One region of the Variovorax sp. LjRoot130 genome, then DNA from elsewhere that is predicted to be linked to it. Evidence: riboswitches for the same ligand, from Rfam matches in the RefSeq annotation. Region 1 holds a riboswitch; the other holds the start of a gene.
The links. Region 1 has a riboswitch for thiamine pyrophosphate ahead of thiC (phosphomethylpyrimidine synthase ThiC). Riboswitches for the same ligand answer to the same signal wherever they lie in the genome.

Region 1 (7,465 bases):
CAGCTCAATGCCTTCATCACGCTCGACGAGGCCGGCGCCCTCAAGGCCGCGCGCGCGGCCGACACCGCGCGCAAGCGCGGCGGCCCGTGCAAGCCGCTGGCCGGCGTGCCGGTGGTCATCAAGGACAACATCCAGGTCCAGGGTCTGCCCGCCACCGCCGGTACACCGGCGTTGAAGGGTTTCGTGCCGTCGACGGATGCGCCCGTGGTCGCCAAGCTGCGCGCGGCGGGTGCGATCGTGCTGGGCAAGACCCACATGCATGAGCTGGCCTTCGGCGTGACGGGCTACAACCCCGCGTTCCAGAGCGGGCCCGAGGTCGGCGTGCGCAATGCCTATGACGCGACCCGCATCGCGGGCGGCTCCTCCTCGGGCAACGGCGCGGCGCTCGGTGCGCGCATGGCGCCGGCTGCGCTCGGCACCGACACCGGCGGCTCGGTGCGCATTCCCTGCGCCTTCAACGGATGCGCGGCGCTGCGTCCGACCGTGGGCCGTTATTCGCAGCAGGGCATCGCGCCGGTCTCGCACACGCGCGACACCGCCGGGCCGATGGCGCTGTCGGTGGCCGACCTGGCGCTGCTCGACGCAGCCATCGCCGGCGGCGCACCGTTGGTGCCGGCCGAGCTGAAGCGCGTGCGGCTCGGCGTGGTGCCGGCCTTCTTCGCGAACCTCGATGCCGACACCAAGGCCGCCACCGATGCGGCGCTGGCCAAGCTGCGCGCGGCAGGCGTCACGCTGGTGGACGTCGAGATGCCGAAGCTGATGGAGCTCAATGGCGCGGCCGGCTTCCCGATCGCGTTCTACGAGGCGCACGACGACATGGTGGCCTACCTCGCGAAGTACCGCACCGGCGTCGACATCCGGCAGCTGGCCGCGGCCGCTGCCAGCCCCGATGTCAAGGGTGCCTTCGAAGGCCTCGTGATCCCGCGCAAGCTGCCGGCCCCCAACGGCGTGGTCGATGCCAAGCCTGCCTACGACAACGCTATCGCCAAGGCCCGGCCGGCGCTGCAGAAGCTCTACCGCGACACCTTCAAGGCGAACAGGCTCGATGCGCTCGTGTTTCCGACGGTGACGCGCGTCGCGCTCGCCGCCACGCAGGAGGCCAGCAGCCCGAAGAACTTCGGCGCGCTGATCCAGAACACCGACCCCGCCGGCAACGCCGGCATCCCCGGCCTGCAACTGCCCTCGGGCCTGGGCGCCACGAGCGGCCTGCCGATCGGGCTGGAATTCGATGGCCCGGCGGGAAGCGACCGCAAGCTGCTGGCGCTGGGGCTGGCGGTCGAAGGGGTGCTGGGCCGACTGCCGGCACCCACGAAGTAGTCAGCGATCGCTGCCGGGCGCGGTCCAGCCGGCCAGCGCCGAACGGCGCTCGATGCCGAGCTTGCCGAAGATGCGCCGCAGGTAGGTGCGCACCGTCGGCACGCCGACTTCCATGCGCCGCGCGATGTCCTTGTCGGTCAGACCCTCGCGCACCGCCCGTGCGACCTGCTGCTCGCGCGGGCTCAGCTGCGGCCACGCAGCAGCAGGCTTTGCGTCGACGCGCTGCAGCGCGCCGGCGAAGGCCGGCTCGATCAGGTCCAGCAGCGCCTTCTCGTGCTCGCCGAAGTCGCCGCGTCCCCGGCAGCGCCAGATGCGCAGGTCGCCCAGCGCGCGCTCGCCATGGAAGGCGTGCAGGTTCATGCCCCAGTGCAGGCCGTCGCGCGAGAGGAAATCGTTGAAGAAGGGTGTGCGCATCAGCTCGCGCTGCGGCATCACTTCGGTCACGCGGGTGGCACGGCGGCGCGATTGCAGGACGAAGGTGATCGGATCATGGTGCTGGTGCCATTCGGCATAGCGGTCGAGATTGGCCGGGTCCATGTTGAGCGCCACCCGGCGGCCGAAGCTGCCGCTCTCGGCATCCCACACGAAGGAGGCGAACTGGTCGGCATGCAGCAGGTCGAGCAGTGCCCAGCCGATGCGCTCGCGGATCTCGCGTTCGCCCTGGCTTTCTGCGAGCAGCGCGAAGATGCCGCGCAGCGCGTGCTGTTCCGAAGCTCTCAGGTACATGGCCGCCTCCTCCTTGTGCCGAGCTTAGTGCGCGAGCAAGTGCCGCGCCATCCGTGGCGATTCAGGGTTTGCGAGAGGGTTTGCACAATGCGCGAGAATCTGTCCTTCCCTCATGTCCACTTCCTCTCCCAACTCCGCGCGCGTTCCCTGCCCCTGCGGACGCCGCGACCGCCGGGAGCTGCCGCTGCCCTATGCCCAGTGCTGCGGGCGCTACCTCGACGATTTCGAGCGCACGCCGGCGACGGACGCCGAATCGCTCATGCGTTCGCGCTACACGGCTTTCGTGCTCGAGCGGGCCGACTATTTGCTCGCTACCTGGCACGTGTCGACGCGCCCTGCGACGCTCGGCTTCGAGCCCGGCGTCAAATGGCTGGGCCTCGAGGTGCGCTCGCGTTCGGTGCTGGACGCCGACCATGCCGAGGTCGAGTTCGTCGCCCGCCAGCGCAGCAGCGCGGGCGTGGCGACCCGGCTGCATGAACGCAGCCGCTTCGTGCGCGAGGACGACGGCGCAGTCAGCCGCTGGTACTACCTCGACGGCGATCTGCGCTGAAGCCGCGGGGCAACTGAAAAATCTGTTGCCGCCCCGCGCGGCCTGCATTGCGCGCTAGCAATTCGATAGCGCGCGGCGCGCCATTGTGTCCAGAACAGAGACAGTCCGATTCCGTTTGGCCTATTTATCCGCGGCCGTTGTGCCCGCACACTCTCTTCCAGACTTCAACACAACCTGGACCAGAGGGCGACATGACCCGCAGCACGAGGATTCCGACCGCATACCGGCAGTGGCTTTGGGCCATGCTGGCGGCACCGGTCCTGGGCGCTGCGCTCTGGATGGCCTGCGCCCCGGCGGCACACGCCGGCGACGCCGCCGACATCACGCCTTTCTCGAGCGCGCGCGGTGCCGAAGCCCCTGCGCCGTGGCGCTTCACCACGCTGCCCAACAAGACGCCGACCCGCTTCGAGGTCGTGCAGCAGGATGGCCGCCGTGTCCTGAAGGTCGAGGCCGACCAGTCCTACGGCAACCTCGTGCATGCCACCCAGGTGCCGCTCGACGCCTCCACCACGCTGGCCTGGCGCTGGCGCGTCGACGACTTCGTGAAGGACGCCGACCTGCGCAAGCGCAGCGGCGACGACGGCGCGGCCAAGCTCTGCGTGTTCTTCGACTTCCCCACCGACCGGCTGTCCTTCGGCGAGCGCACGCGCCTGGCGCTGGCACGGCGCACCACGGGCGAGCAGGTGCCCAGCGAAGCGCTGTGCTACGTATGGGACAACAAGGAAGCCAAGGGCAGCACGCTCGTGAACGCCTTCACCCAGCGCATGCGCATGGTGGTGCTCGAGTCGGGGCCGGCCGCCACGCCGGGCACGTGGGCGAGCGAGCGCCGCAACCTGTTGGCCGACTACCGGCGCGTCTTCGGCGACGAGGCCGGCGACACCATGCCCGACGTGGTCGCGGTCGCGATCTCGGCCGACGCGGACAACACGCAGGGCCACGGGCTGGCCTATTTTTCCGACATCGATCTGCGCAGCATCGCGCCCACGCGCAGCGCCGGAGGCTTTGCGGCGGGGCGTCCCGTGCCCGGGGAATAGCGGATGGACGATCTCGTCACGCTCCTCTCGGCCCAGGGTGCCGCCGTGGTGTTCCTCGCCACGCTGGCGACCCGCCTCGGCGCGCCGGTGCCGGCCGCGCCCTTTCTCGTTATCGCCGGCGGATTGTCGGTCGGCGGGCAGGTGTCATTCGCCGCCGTGCTGGCGGCCGCCCTGGTCGGCAACATCCTCGGCGACGGCGCCTGGTTCCTGGCCGGGCGCCGCTGGGGCTACCGCGTGATGCGCCTCCTGTGCCGCATCTCGCTGTCGGCCGACTCCTGCGTACGGCGCAGCGAGGCCATCCTCGGCCGCTGGGGCGGGCTGTCGCTGATCGCGGCCAAGTTCGTGCCCGGCGTGTCGGTGGTCGCGCCGCCGATGGCGGGCGCCCTGGGCATGTCGAACACGCGCTTCCTGTCCTACGAGACCGTGGCCGCGCTGATCTGGACGCTGGGCTTCCTCCTGCTGGGCCGCATCTTCCACGCGGCGATCCAGGACGTGCTGGCGGTGCTGTCCAGCGTCGGCCTCACGGCTGCGGCTGTCGGCACGCTGGTGCTCGTCGCTTTCGTCGCCTGGCGCTATCGCCGGCGCCGCATCGCGCTCGCTGCCGACGACATCGAGCATATCGAGGCCGGCGCGCTGCGCGAAGCCTTCGCGGCCGGTGCCCGCCCGACGCTGATCGACGTGCGCTCCGCCGAGGGACGCGCGCTGGATCCGCGCGCGATTCCGGGCGCCATCGGCATCGCGCTGCGCGAGCTCCCCGTCGAGCTGGCTGCCTTTGCCGACGGGCGCGAACTCATCGTGTTCTGCGACTGCCCCAACGACGAGTCCGCCATCGCTGCCGCGCGCGTGCTGATGAAGGCCGGTTTGCCGCGCGTGCGCGTGCTCGCCGGCGGGCTCTCGGCCTGGAGCGCCGCCGCCGCGATCGAGGTCGATGAAGAGGCACTGCCGGCCGGCGCGCCGGACATCGCCGCACATCCCGCTTGATCCCTGCCGCGAACGAGGCCTAGAATCGGTCCCGCTCCGGGGTGCACGCAGATGTGTGCTGAGATGGCCAAGCGCCGAACCCGCGAACTTGATCTGGTTCATACCAGCGTAAGAAGAGCTGCAACTCCCCGGCCCCGGACATTCTTTTTTCCGCCGTGCCGATCCTGGAGCGATCGCGGAGCACCCGTCCAACGAACCGGAGTGCCCCCGCATGAATGCCCCTGACAAGTTCGCCTCGCTGCTCACGCTGACGCGCGAGCCCTTTCCTGCCTCGACCAAGAGCGCCATCGCCGGCAGCCGGCCCGACCTGCGCGTGCCTGTGCGCGACGTGCGGCTCACCAACGGCGAGCAGGTCTCGCTCTACGACACCTCGGGCCCGTACTCGGACCCTTCGGCCGAGATCGACGTGCGCCAGGGCCTGCCCGGCGTGCGCGGCGCCTGGATCGCCGAGCGCGGCGACACCGAAAGCTATCAAGGCCGCACCCACCAGATGCTCGACGACGGCGCCACCCATGCCGACCGCGATGCGCAGCGCCTGGCCGAGCTGCGCGCTGCCGCCTCGGGGCTGCAGCGCACGCCGCTGCGTGCCAAGTCCGGCATGAACGTGAGCCAGATGCACTATGCGCGCCGCGGCATCGTCACGCCCGAGATGGAATACGTGGCGCTGCGCGAGAACGGCAAGCGCGAATGGATGGCCGAGTACCTGGCCGACGCGGCGCGCGAGAAGCGCCTGGCCGGCAACCCGATGGGCGCGCGGATCCCGAAGATCATCACGCCCGAGTTCGTGCGCGACGAGGTGGCGCGCGGCCGCGCCATCATCCCGGCCAACATCAACCACCCGGAAGTCGAGCCGATGGCGATCGGGCGCAACTTCCTGGTCAAGATCAACGCCAACATCGGCAACTCAGCCGTCACTTCCAGCATCGAGGAAGAGGTGGAAAAACTGGTGTGGGCGATCCGCTGGGGCGCCGACAACGTGATGGACCTGTCCACCGGCCGCAACATCCACACCACGCGCGACTGGATCGTGCGCAACAGCCCGGTGCCCATCGGCACGGTGCCGATCTACCAGGCGCTCGAGAAGGTCGGCGGCGTGGCGGAAGACCTCACGTGGGAGATCTACCGCGACACGCTGATCGAGCAGGCCGAGCAGGGCGTGGACTACTTCACCATCCATGCCGGGCTGCGCCTGCCCTTCATTCATCTCACGGCCGATCGCCGCACCGGCATCGTCTCGCGCGGCGGCTCGATCATGGCCAAGTGGTGCATCGCGCACCACCAGGAGAGCTTCCTCTACACGCGCTTCGAGGAGATATGCGAGATCATGAAGGCCTACGACGTGAGCTTCTCGCTCGGCGACGGCCTGCGTCCCGGCTGCGCCGCGGACGCCAACGACGAGGCCCAGTTCGCCGAGCTGCGCACGCTGGGCGAGCTCACGCAGATCGCGTGGAAGCACGACGTGCAGACCATGATCGAGGGCCCCGGCCACGTGCCCATGCACATGATCCAGGCCAACATGGACGAGCAGCTGAAGCACTGCCACGAGGCGCCTTTCTACACGCTGGGCCCGCTGACCATCGACATCGCGCCGGGCTACGACCACATCGCGAGCGCGATCGGCGCCGCCATGATCGGCTGGGCCGGCACCGCGATGCTGTGCTACGTCACGCCCAAGGAGCACCTGGGCCTGCCGGACCGCGACGACGTGAAGCAGGGCATCATCGCGTACAAGATCGCGGCCCACGCAGCCGACGTGGCCAAGGGCCATCCGGGCGCGCGGGCGCGCGACGACGCGCTCAGCAAGGCGCGCTTCGAGTTCCGCTGGCAGGACCAGTTCAACCTCGGCCTGGACCCCGACACCGCGCGCGAATTCCACGACGAGACCTTGCCCAAGGACTCGAGCAAGGTGGCGCATTTCTGCTCGATGTGCGGCCCGAAGTTCTGCTCGATGAAGATCACGCAGGAGGTGCGCGAGTACGCGGCGCAGCGCGGCATCGACGAGGCGAAGGCCCTGGACGAGGGCATGGCGGGCAAGTCGGCCGAGTTCAAGGCCGGCGGGGGCGAGATCTACATCCCGATCCAGGCGCGTTGAGCCGGGAAGGCAGAGGGTGGTTGATACCATCGCCCCATGCCTTCCATCCCCTTCGACGCCGTCCTCTTCGACTGCGACGGCGTCCTCGTCGACTCCGAACCCATCACCAACCGCGTGCTCGCCGAGATGCTCGGCGAGCTCGGCTGGCAGCTCACGGTGGAAGAGTCGATGCGCCTTTTCACCGGCAAGGCGGTGAAGGACGAGGCCGCGCTGATCGAGGCCAACACCGGCTTCGCCATCACGCCCGAATGGCTGCACGGCTTTCGCGGCCGCCGCAACGAGGCGCTCGAACGCGAGTTGGTCGCGATCCCCAACGCGGCCGGCGCGGTGCGCGCGCTGCACGCGGCGTTCGACGGGCGCATCGCCTGCGCTTCGGGCGCCGACCGCCACAAGGTGGAGTTGCAGCTCGACAAGATCGGCATCCTCGACTGCTTCGCCGGCCGGATCTTCAGCGGCCACGAGATGCCGCGCTCCAAGCCCGCGCCCGACGTGTACCTGGCCGCTGCCGCGGCGCTGGGCGTCGATCCGGCGCGCTGCGCGGTGGTCGAGGACACGGTGACCGGCGCGACGGCCGGCGTCGCCGCGGGCGCCACCGTGTTCGGCTACAGCCCTTCCGATCTCGGCCACAGCGGGCCGGAGGCGCTGCTGGCCGTTGGCGTGACGCAGGTGTTCAGCGACATGGCGCAGCTGCCGGCGCTGCTGGCCGCCCGCGAGCGCTGAGCGGAAAAGAAAAACTTCAGTTCGCGCGCTGCGTGGCGGCCTTGG
Region 2 (7,465 bases), 2.1 Mb from region 1:
GGCCATCGCGACCGGATCCTGCGCGAGCGCGACGGCGGTGTTGAGCAGCACGCCGTCGTAGCCCCATTCCATCACCTGGCAGGCATGCGAGGGCAGCCCGAGGCCGGCATCGACCAGCAGCGGCACGCTGAGCCGCTCGCGCAGCACCTGCAAGGCATAGGGATTGACGGGCCCGCGGCCGGTGCCGATCGGCGCGGCCCAGGGCATCACGGCCTGGCAGCCGACGTCGACCAGCCGCCGGCACAGCACCAGGTCTTCAGTGCAGTAGGGCAGGACGTGGAAGCCGTCGCGGATCAGCTGCGATGCGGCATCGACCAGATTCAGCGTGTCGGGCTGCAGCGTGTAGTCGTCGCCGATGAGCTCGAGCTTGATCCACGGCGTGTCGAAGAGCTCGCGCGCCATCTGCGCGGTCGCGACCGCCTCCTGCACGCTGTGGCAGCCGGCCGTATTGGGCAGCACGGGCACTTGGAGCCGCCGCAGCAGCTCCCAGAAGCCGTTGTCGCTGCCGGCGCCGTTCGGCGTGGCCGTCTGGCGGCGCAGCGAAGCGGTCAGCATCGCCGGCTGCGCGCGCCGCACGGCCGCTTCGAGCACGTCGGGCGAGGGGTAGCGCGAGGTGCCGAGCAGCATCCGGCTCTGGAAGGCCTGGCCGTAGAGCACCAGCGGGTCGTGGGATGGGGTTGTGGTCATGGCTTTACCTCAGCCGCCTGTCACGGGGCGGATCACTTCGATGCGGTCATCGGGTTGCAAGGCGTGCGACGCGTAGTTCGAACGCGGCACGAACTGGCGATTCACCGCGGCGGCGAAGGGCGGCGTCGCGTGGATGAGGGCCAGCGCGTCGGCCAGCGTCGCGCCGCTCGGCAGCGTCTGCGGTGTGTCGTTGATCAGGATGTTCATGGCAAGACGGTTTCCAGGCTGGGCGCCAGATCGAAACGGCTCGCGAGCGCGGAATGGCCGGTGGCGAGCAGTTCCATCGCGACGTCAAGGATGGCCGGCGCGATCATGAACCCGTGGCGGTACAGGCCGTTGATTTGCATCACGCCGGGTCGCGGCTGACGGAAGGCCGGCAGATTGTCGGGCAGGGTCGGCCGGCATTGGGTCGCGATCTCGAGGATGCGTGCTTCGGCAAAACCGCTGTGCACCGAATAGGCGGCGCTCAGCAGTTCGAGCGTGGAACGCACGCTGGCCGGCGACATGTCGTCGGACTCGATCTCGGTGCCGCCGATCACGAATACCTGCCCGGGCTTGGGTGCGATGTAGAGCGGGTAGCGCGGATGCACCAGCCGCGTCGGTCGCTGCAGCGCGACTTCGGGGGCATGCACCCGGATGACTTCGCCGCGCACGCCGCGCAGGGCGCCCCACTGCGGGCGGGCGCCGAGGCCGCGGCAGTCGATGACGCGTTCGGGCTGGCCGGTTCCTCCGGCGTCGAAGTCGTCGATGCTGCGCGGTGCCTGCCAATGCAGTTGCACGTTGGGCATGGCCCGCAGCGTGGCGAGCAGTGCGGCGAGCAGTCCGCGGTTGTCGAGCTGGCCTTCTTCCGGCAGCAGCAGGCCGTGCGCGAAGCGCTGGCCCAGTGCGGGCTCCAAGGCGGCGATGCCGGCCGCATCGAGCGACTTCATTGCAGGCAGTTCGGGCACCAGTTCGCCGGTGTGCGCCAGCATGCGCGCCAGCCGCGCGGCTTCGGGCGCATCCTGGCGGTGCCACAGCACCAGTGTGCCTGCGCGCTGGAAGAACACGGGCGCCGCCAGCGATTCGAGCAGCACCGGCCAGCGGTTGAGTGCGTAGTGGCCCATGCGCACGACCGAGGGTGGTGCGATCGCAGATTCGGCCAGCGGCGCCAGCATGGCGGCTGCGACGCGCGCGGCCGCGCCGTCGGCCTCAGGCCCGCCGGCGTCGAAGACCTCGACCTTGCAGCCGGCCTGGGCCAGCGTCACCGCGAGCAGGCGGCCCATGAGCCCGGCGCCGAGGATGACGGCGGAGCGGAAAGGAAGGGTGGCAGCGTTCATCGGCAGATCATTCGGTAAGCTTGCTGGCATGACCCAAGCATTCTCTCGTTACGCCCGCGTGCTCTCGATCGCCGGTTCCGACAGCGGCGGCGGCGCCGGCATCCAGGCCGATTTGAAGACCTTCTGCGCGCTCGGCTGCTACGGCATGACGGCCATCACCGCGCTCACCGCGCAGAACACGCTGGGCGTGTCGGGCATCCATGGCGTGCCGCCGGCTTTTCTCAAGGCGCAGATCCAGGCGGTGATCGAAGACATCGGCGTCGACGCGGTCAAGCTCGGCATGCTGCATGCGCCCGAGGTGGTGGAGGTGGTGGCCTGGGCCATCGATCACTACAGGCTTTCCAAGGTGGTGCTCGACCCGGTGATGGTCGCCACCAGCGGCGACCGGCTGATCGCCGAAGAAACCGTGCAGGTGCTGGTGCGCGAGCTGTTCCCGCGCGCCACCGTGGTCACGCCCAACCTCGACGAGGCGGCCCTGCTGATCGGCCATGCCATCGACGGCGTCGACGCGCTCGACGATGCCGCGAGCGAACTGCTCGCGCTGGGCGCGCACGCGGTGTTGCTCAAGGGCGGCCACCTGCCGGGAGACGATGTCGTCGATCTGCTGGCGGAGGCGAGCGGCGAGCGGCTGAGGCTGTCTTCCGAACGCATTGCGAGCCGCAACCTGCACGGCACGGGCTGCACGCTGTCCTCGGCCATCGCTGCACACCTCGCGCTGGGCTACGAACTGGCCGATGCCGTGGAGCGCGCGCGCGGCTATGTCGTGGCCGCCCTGGCGGCCGGTGCGGATGTGAAGATCGGTGCCGGCCACGGTCCGCTCAACCACGGCTTTGCGCCAGTGCCGATGGTCCGTCTGCCGTCGCCGGGCGCGTGATCCATGCCAGCACGAAGGTGAGGGCCAGCGTCGGCAGCGCCGACCCGAACTGAGGCGCCCATCTGGCGCAGGCGTGGTAGATGGCGATACCCGCGATCCAGATCAGCGCCGCGACCCAGTCGATCTTGCGCGCGCCCACCGCGACCGCTGCGCCGCCCGTACCCAGCCGTCCGAGGATCACGCCGTAGAGCGGCACGAACACCGAGCTCAGGAGCAGCAGGAAGGGCTCGAGCGAATGCATCGGCAGCACCAGTGCGAAGGCGATGCACGCGACCGCGAGCCACAGGCCCCAGCGCCGCACGCTCCAGCGCGGCTGCAGGCTGTGGGCCGAGACCGAGCCCGAATAGACGTCGCCATACGCGTTGTCGAGTTCGTCGATCAGGATCAGGCCCAGCGCGACCAGGCCGCCCTGCGCCAGCAGCAGCGCCGCCACGAGGTTGGTGCCGGGTTCCGCCACGCTCACCACCATCACGCCGAGCGCGTAGCACCAGATGTTGGCGAGCGCGTAGCCGACCCAGGTGCCGCCGAAGGCGCCGCCGAGCCCGCCCGCGCTGCGCCTGCCGTGCCGCGCGTAGTCGGCCACCAGCGGCAGCCACGAAACCGGCATCGCGATTACCAGGTCGAGCGCGCTGAACATGCCCGTGCTGCCGTTGCCCGGGCGCGACCAGAAGGCCTCCAGGCCCTTGGCCTGAAGCTGCGTCGCGAATTGCCAGCTCAGCCAGAGCAGCGAGAGCACCACCAGCGGCAGCCCGAAGCGGCTCACGAAGCGCCGCACCAGCTTGACCATCGAGCCGGCCAGCAGCGCGAGCAGCACCGCGCCCCACAGCAGCGTGGTCAGCACTGTGCCCAGCGTGCCCTCCAGCGACCAGCCGAAGGCCTGCTTGCCGATGGCTTGCGTGCCCTCGCGCATGATCACGATCTCGAAGGTGGTCCAGCCGATCAGTTGCACGATGTTCAGCACCACCGGCAGGCGCGCGAAGGCGCTGCCGTAGGTGGCGTGCATCAGGCCCGCGCTGGCCAGCCCGCTTTCGCAGCCGAGGCGGGCGGTCCAGGCCAGCAGGCCGGCGCCGATCAACGACCCCAGCACGATCGCGATCGCCGCCTCGCGCGTGCCGACCGCCGGCACCAGGTAGGCGCCGACCTGCATCACCAGCAGGCCGACGCCGAGGCTGAACCACAGGGCCATGTGGTCGTGCCAGTGGAAGACGCGGTTGACGTCGCCGAGTGGCGTCAGCGCCTCGTTGGATTCAGGTGTTGTTGCCATCCATTTGCTCCATTGCAAAGTGTTTGGCAGGTGGGCGAGGCCACGGCGGCAAGACCGGCACGCGAGAAAACGTGGCGGTCGCCGGACCAGCTTCCCTGCGCGAGGATTACCTCAGTCAGGTTCAAAGGGACTCTCTCAGCCAAGCTGCAACAGGCGTTGCGAGCCGGCACCCCTAGCGTTGCTTCAGGCTGGCGAAGCAGTTCGGATTGTAGAGCCGTGCGCCGGCCGAGTGCGACACGGCGACGTGAAGTCGCCGCGGACCGGGCGGCGCCTCAGTGGTCGATGGCGGCCGACAGTTGCCTCGCGCCCGAGTGGTCGTGGCGAATGAGCGGCAGGACGAAGCGGCGCGCGAGCTGCTGAAGCGTCCAGAACGCGGCAGCGATCCCGCCGGCCAGCAGCAGGCCGGCAGCGATGTCCAGCGGGAAATGCACGCCCACGTAGATGCGCGCCCAGCCCGTGAGGACCGCGATCGCCACGACCGCCAGCCCGGTCTTCCGAAGCGACGCCCGCAGGCAGAACAGCAGCCCGATGGTGAACATCACCGAGGCGTGCGCACTCGGCAGCGAGCCGCGCGCGCCATGGTCGATGTGCGCCGGGCTCAGGCCCACCATGAAGGGGCGCGGCATCGCGATGGCGTCCGCCAGCGCGTGGGCCAGCATGGCCGCCGCGGCCGCGGCGACCAGCGTCACCATCGCATAGACCCGCTGCGAGGGCCGGCGCCAGGCGACCCAGCCCATGAGGGCGGCGCAAAGCCAGGACGCGCCCTCGGCCACGATGGATGCGAGCCACATGATTTCGGCATTCGGGGTGTGGCCAGCGCCAATGGCCTGGAACAGTGCGGTGTTCAACGCGAGCATGCCCGGCATCGTATGGCGGTCTCGTGTCGAACGCGTGAATGCGGCGTTCAGCCTTCGTTCAGGGTGGTTGCTTTGTTCTTCAGCCCACGCCGAGCAGCTGGTGCAGCCGCGTGCTGGTGGTGGTGTACTGCAGCGGCACGGCCTTGCCCGGAAACACGATCGCGGTGGCGGCCCAGGCCGCCAGCGTCGCCTCGTGGAAACCGCAGACGATCAGCTTCTTCTTGCCCGGATAGGTATTGATGTCGCCGACCGCGAACACGCCGGCCTCGTGCGTCTGGAAGCGCTCGGTGTCGACCGGCACCTGCTTGCGCACGAGATCGAGGCCCCAGTCGGCCATGGGGCCGAGCCGCGGCGAGATGCCGAGGCAGGCGATGAGGGCGTCGAGCGGCAGCGTCACGGTCCGGGCGTCGGGCGTGGTGATCTGCAGCACCTGGCCGTCGAAAGCCGCGGGCTGGCCCACGGCGAAGTTCAGTGCGCCCTCGGCCGCCAGTGCGCGCATGCGGGCCACGAGCGCGTCGTCGGCCTGGAAGCCGTCGCGCCGGTGCAGCAACGTGACCTGGCGGGCCTTGCCGATCAGCGCGAGGGCGGTGGCCAGCGCGGCATCGTCGCCGCCATTGACCACCACGGCCTGGCCGTCGAAGCGCTCCAGCGCCTCGGGGTGATAGAAAAGCTTGGTGCCTTCAAAGCGCTGGATGCCTTCGAGCGCGATGCGCTTGGCGACGAAAGCGCCGACGCCGGCGGCGATGAAGACCGTCTTCGCAAGGAAGGTGGTGCCGGCGGTGGTGCCCAGCAGCAGGCGCTGATCGGCCTGGCGCTCGAGCGTCGCGACCTGCTGCTCGAAATGGAACTGCGGCTTGAGGGGTGCCACCTGTTGCAGCAGCGATTCCGCCAGGCCGCGCCCGCTGGTCGCCGGGACGCCCGGAATGTCGTAGATCGGCTTGTCGCCGTAGAGCTGCACGCACTGGCCGCCCGCGGAGGGCAGCGCATCGACGATGTGGCAGGGAATTTCGAGCAGGCCCAGCTGAAAGGCCTGGAACAGGCCGACCGGGCCGGCGCCGATGACCAGCGCCTCGGTCTCGATGGGTGCCGGCGTCGTGCTCAGCGGACCAACTCCCCGATCTTGTCAGCCTTGTCTTTCCACTCCTCGGCATCGGGCAGCGCGGGCTTGCGCTTGGTGATGCTCTTCCAGCCGTCGGCCACGGCGAGCTCGGCGTTGAGCTTGATGAAGGCGATCTGGTTGGCCGGCAGGTCTTCCTCGGCGTAGATCGCGTTGACCGGGCACTCGGGAATGCAGACCGCGCAGTCGATGCATTCGTCAGGGTCGATCACCAGCATGTTCGGCCCTTCGCGGAAGCAGTCCACGGGACATACGTCGACGCAATCGGTGTATTTGCAGCGGATGCAGGATTCGGAGACGACGTGAGTCATGTTCTTGGCTGGCGGGGAATGATCGGGTAAACGGCGAATTTTAGGCTTTTGCGAGAGCGGGCCTTACCAGCACGGCGGCCGAGGTCTTGTGGGAGGCGGTATCGACCAGCACCAGCGAACCCAGCGCACGCGATTGCGTGAAGGGCAGCACGGCCAGCGGCTGCTGCAGCGAGAGCACCACGTCGCCGATCGCATTGGCTTCGAGCCGGTCGGCCGGTTCGGAGTCGAGCGTCGTGATGTTCACTCGATCGACGATGCGCGCCACCTTCGCCTTGACCCAGCGATGGCCCTGCAGCGCCCAGTAGACGCGGCCCGCGACCAGCGGCTCGTCGTCGAGCCACGCGATGGTGGCGGTGATCTCGCGCGCGGGCTCGAAGGCGTCCGGCGCCAGCAGCCAGTCGCCGCGCGAGACGTCGAGCTCGCGGTCGAGCACGATGCCGGCGCTGTGGCCCGCGTGCACCGTCTTCGGCTGGCGCGTGTGGCTCAGCACCTGCGCGACGGTCGCCGTCTGGTTGCTCGGCAGCACCGTGACGCGCTGGCCCGGCTCCACATGCCCGCTGGCCACGCGGCCCCAGAACACGCGGCGGCCTCGGGACGTGTCGGCCGAGGCCGAGAACTTCTCGACCCACTGCACCGGGAAGGCGAAGGGCACGGCTTCGTCTTGCTGGGTGACAGGCAGTTCCTCGAGCAGCTCGATCAGGCTCGGGCCTTCGTAGCCGCACCAGTTGCCGTGGCGCGAGGCCACGTTCCAGCCCTTGAGCGCCGAGATCGGCACGGTGGCGGCGACCTGCACGCCTGCAGCCTCGGCAAAGTCCGCGAGCGCGCCCGAGATGCGTTCGAAGGCGAGATCGGCATCGGCGATCGCATCGAGCTTGTTGACCGCGAAAACGATCGACTGCACGCGCAGCAGGTGGCACAAGAGCGTGTGGCGGCGCGTCTGCGGCAGCAGCTCGCGCCGCACCACTTCGCCGTCTTCTACCTCAGCGGCCCAGGCCAGCTTGGTGGCATCGACCAGCACCACGGCAGCATCGGCGCTCGA

Region 2: another riboswitch for thiamine pyrophosphate. It lies ahead of ACSQ86_RS15070 (purine-cytosine permease family protein); the one in region 1 lies ahead of thiC (phosphomethylpyrimidine synthase ThiC).

What each region holds. Positions count from the first base shown of each region.
Region 1 is NZ_CAXURM020000001.1:920,882-928,346, forward strand. Features, by position in the region: gene iaaH (indoleacetamide hydrolase) at 1-1,317, shown strand, start outside; gene ACSQ86_RS04630 (response regulator transcription factor) at 1,318-2,043, opposite strand; gene ACSQ86_RS04635 (YchJ family protein) at 2,156-2,593, shown strand; gene ACSQ86_RS04640 (DUF3047 domain-containing protein) at 2,785-3,627, shown strand; gene ACSQ86_RS04645 (rhodanese-like domain-containing protein) at 3,631-4,608, shown strand; TPP riboswitch at 4,636-4,740, shown strand; gene thiC (phosphomethylpyrimidine synthase ThiC) at 4,820-6,700, shown strand; gene ACSQ86_RS04655 (HAD family hydrolase) at 6,737-7,420, shown strand; gene ACSQ86_RS04660 (hypothetical protein) at 7,437-7,465, opposite strand, start outside.
Region 2 is NZ_CAXURM020000001.1:3,029,655-3,037,119, reverse strand. Features, by position in the region: gene ACSQ86_RS15090 (thiazole synthase) at 1-687, opposite strand, end outside; gene thiS (sulfur carrier protein ThiS) at 697-894, opposite strand; gene ACSQ86_RS15080 (FAD-dependent oxidoreductase) at 891-2,003, opposite strand; gene thiD (bifunctional hydroxymethylpyrimidine kinase/phosphomethylpyrimidine kinase) at 2,032-2,877, shown strand; gene ACSQ86_RS15070 (purine-cytosine permease family protein) at 2,822-4,141, opposite strand; TPP riboswitch at 4,217-4,325, opposite strand; gene ACSQ86_RS15065 (phosphatase PAP2 family protein) at 4,414-4,998, opposite strand; gene ACSQ86_RS15060 (NAD(P)/FAD-dependent oxidoreductase) at 5,078-6,100, opposite strand; gene fdxA (ferredoxin FdxA) at 6,097-6,426, opposite strand; gene ACSQ86_RS15050 (sulfate adenylyltransferase subunit 1) at 6,467-7,465, opposite strand, start outside.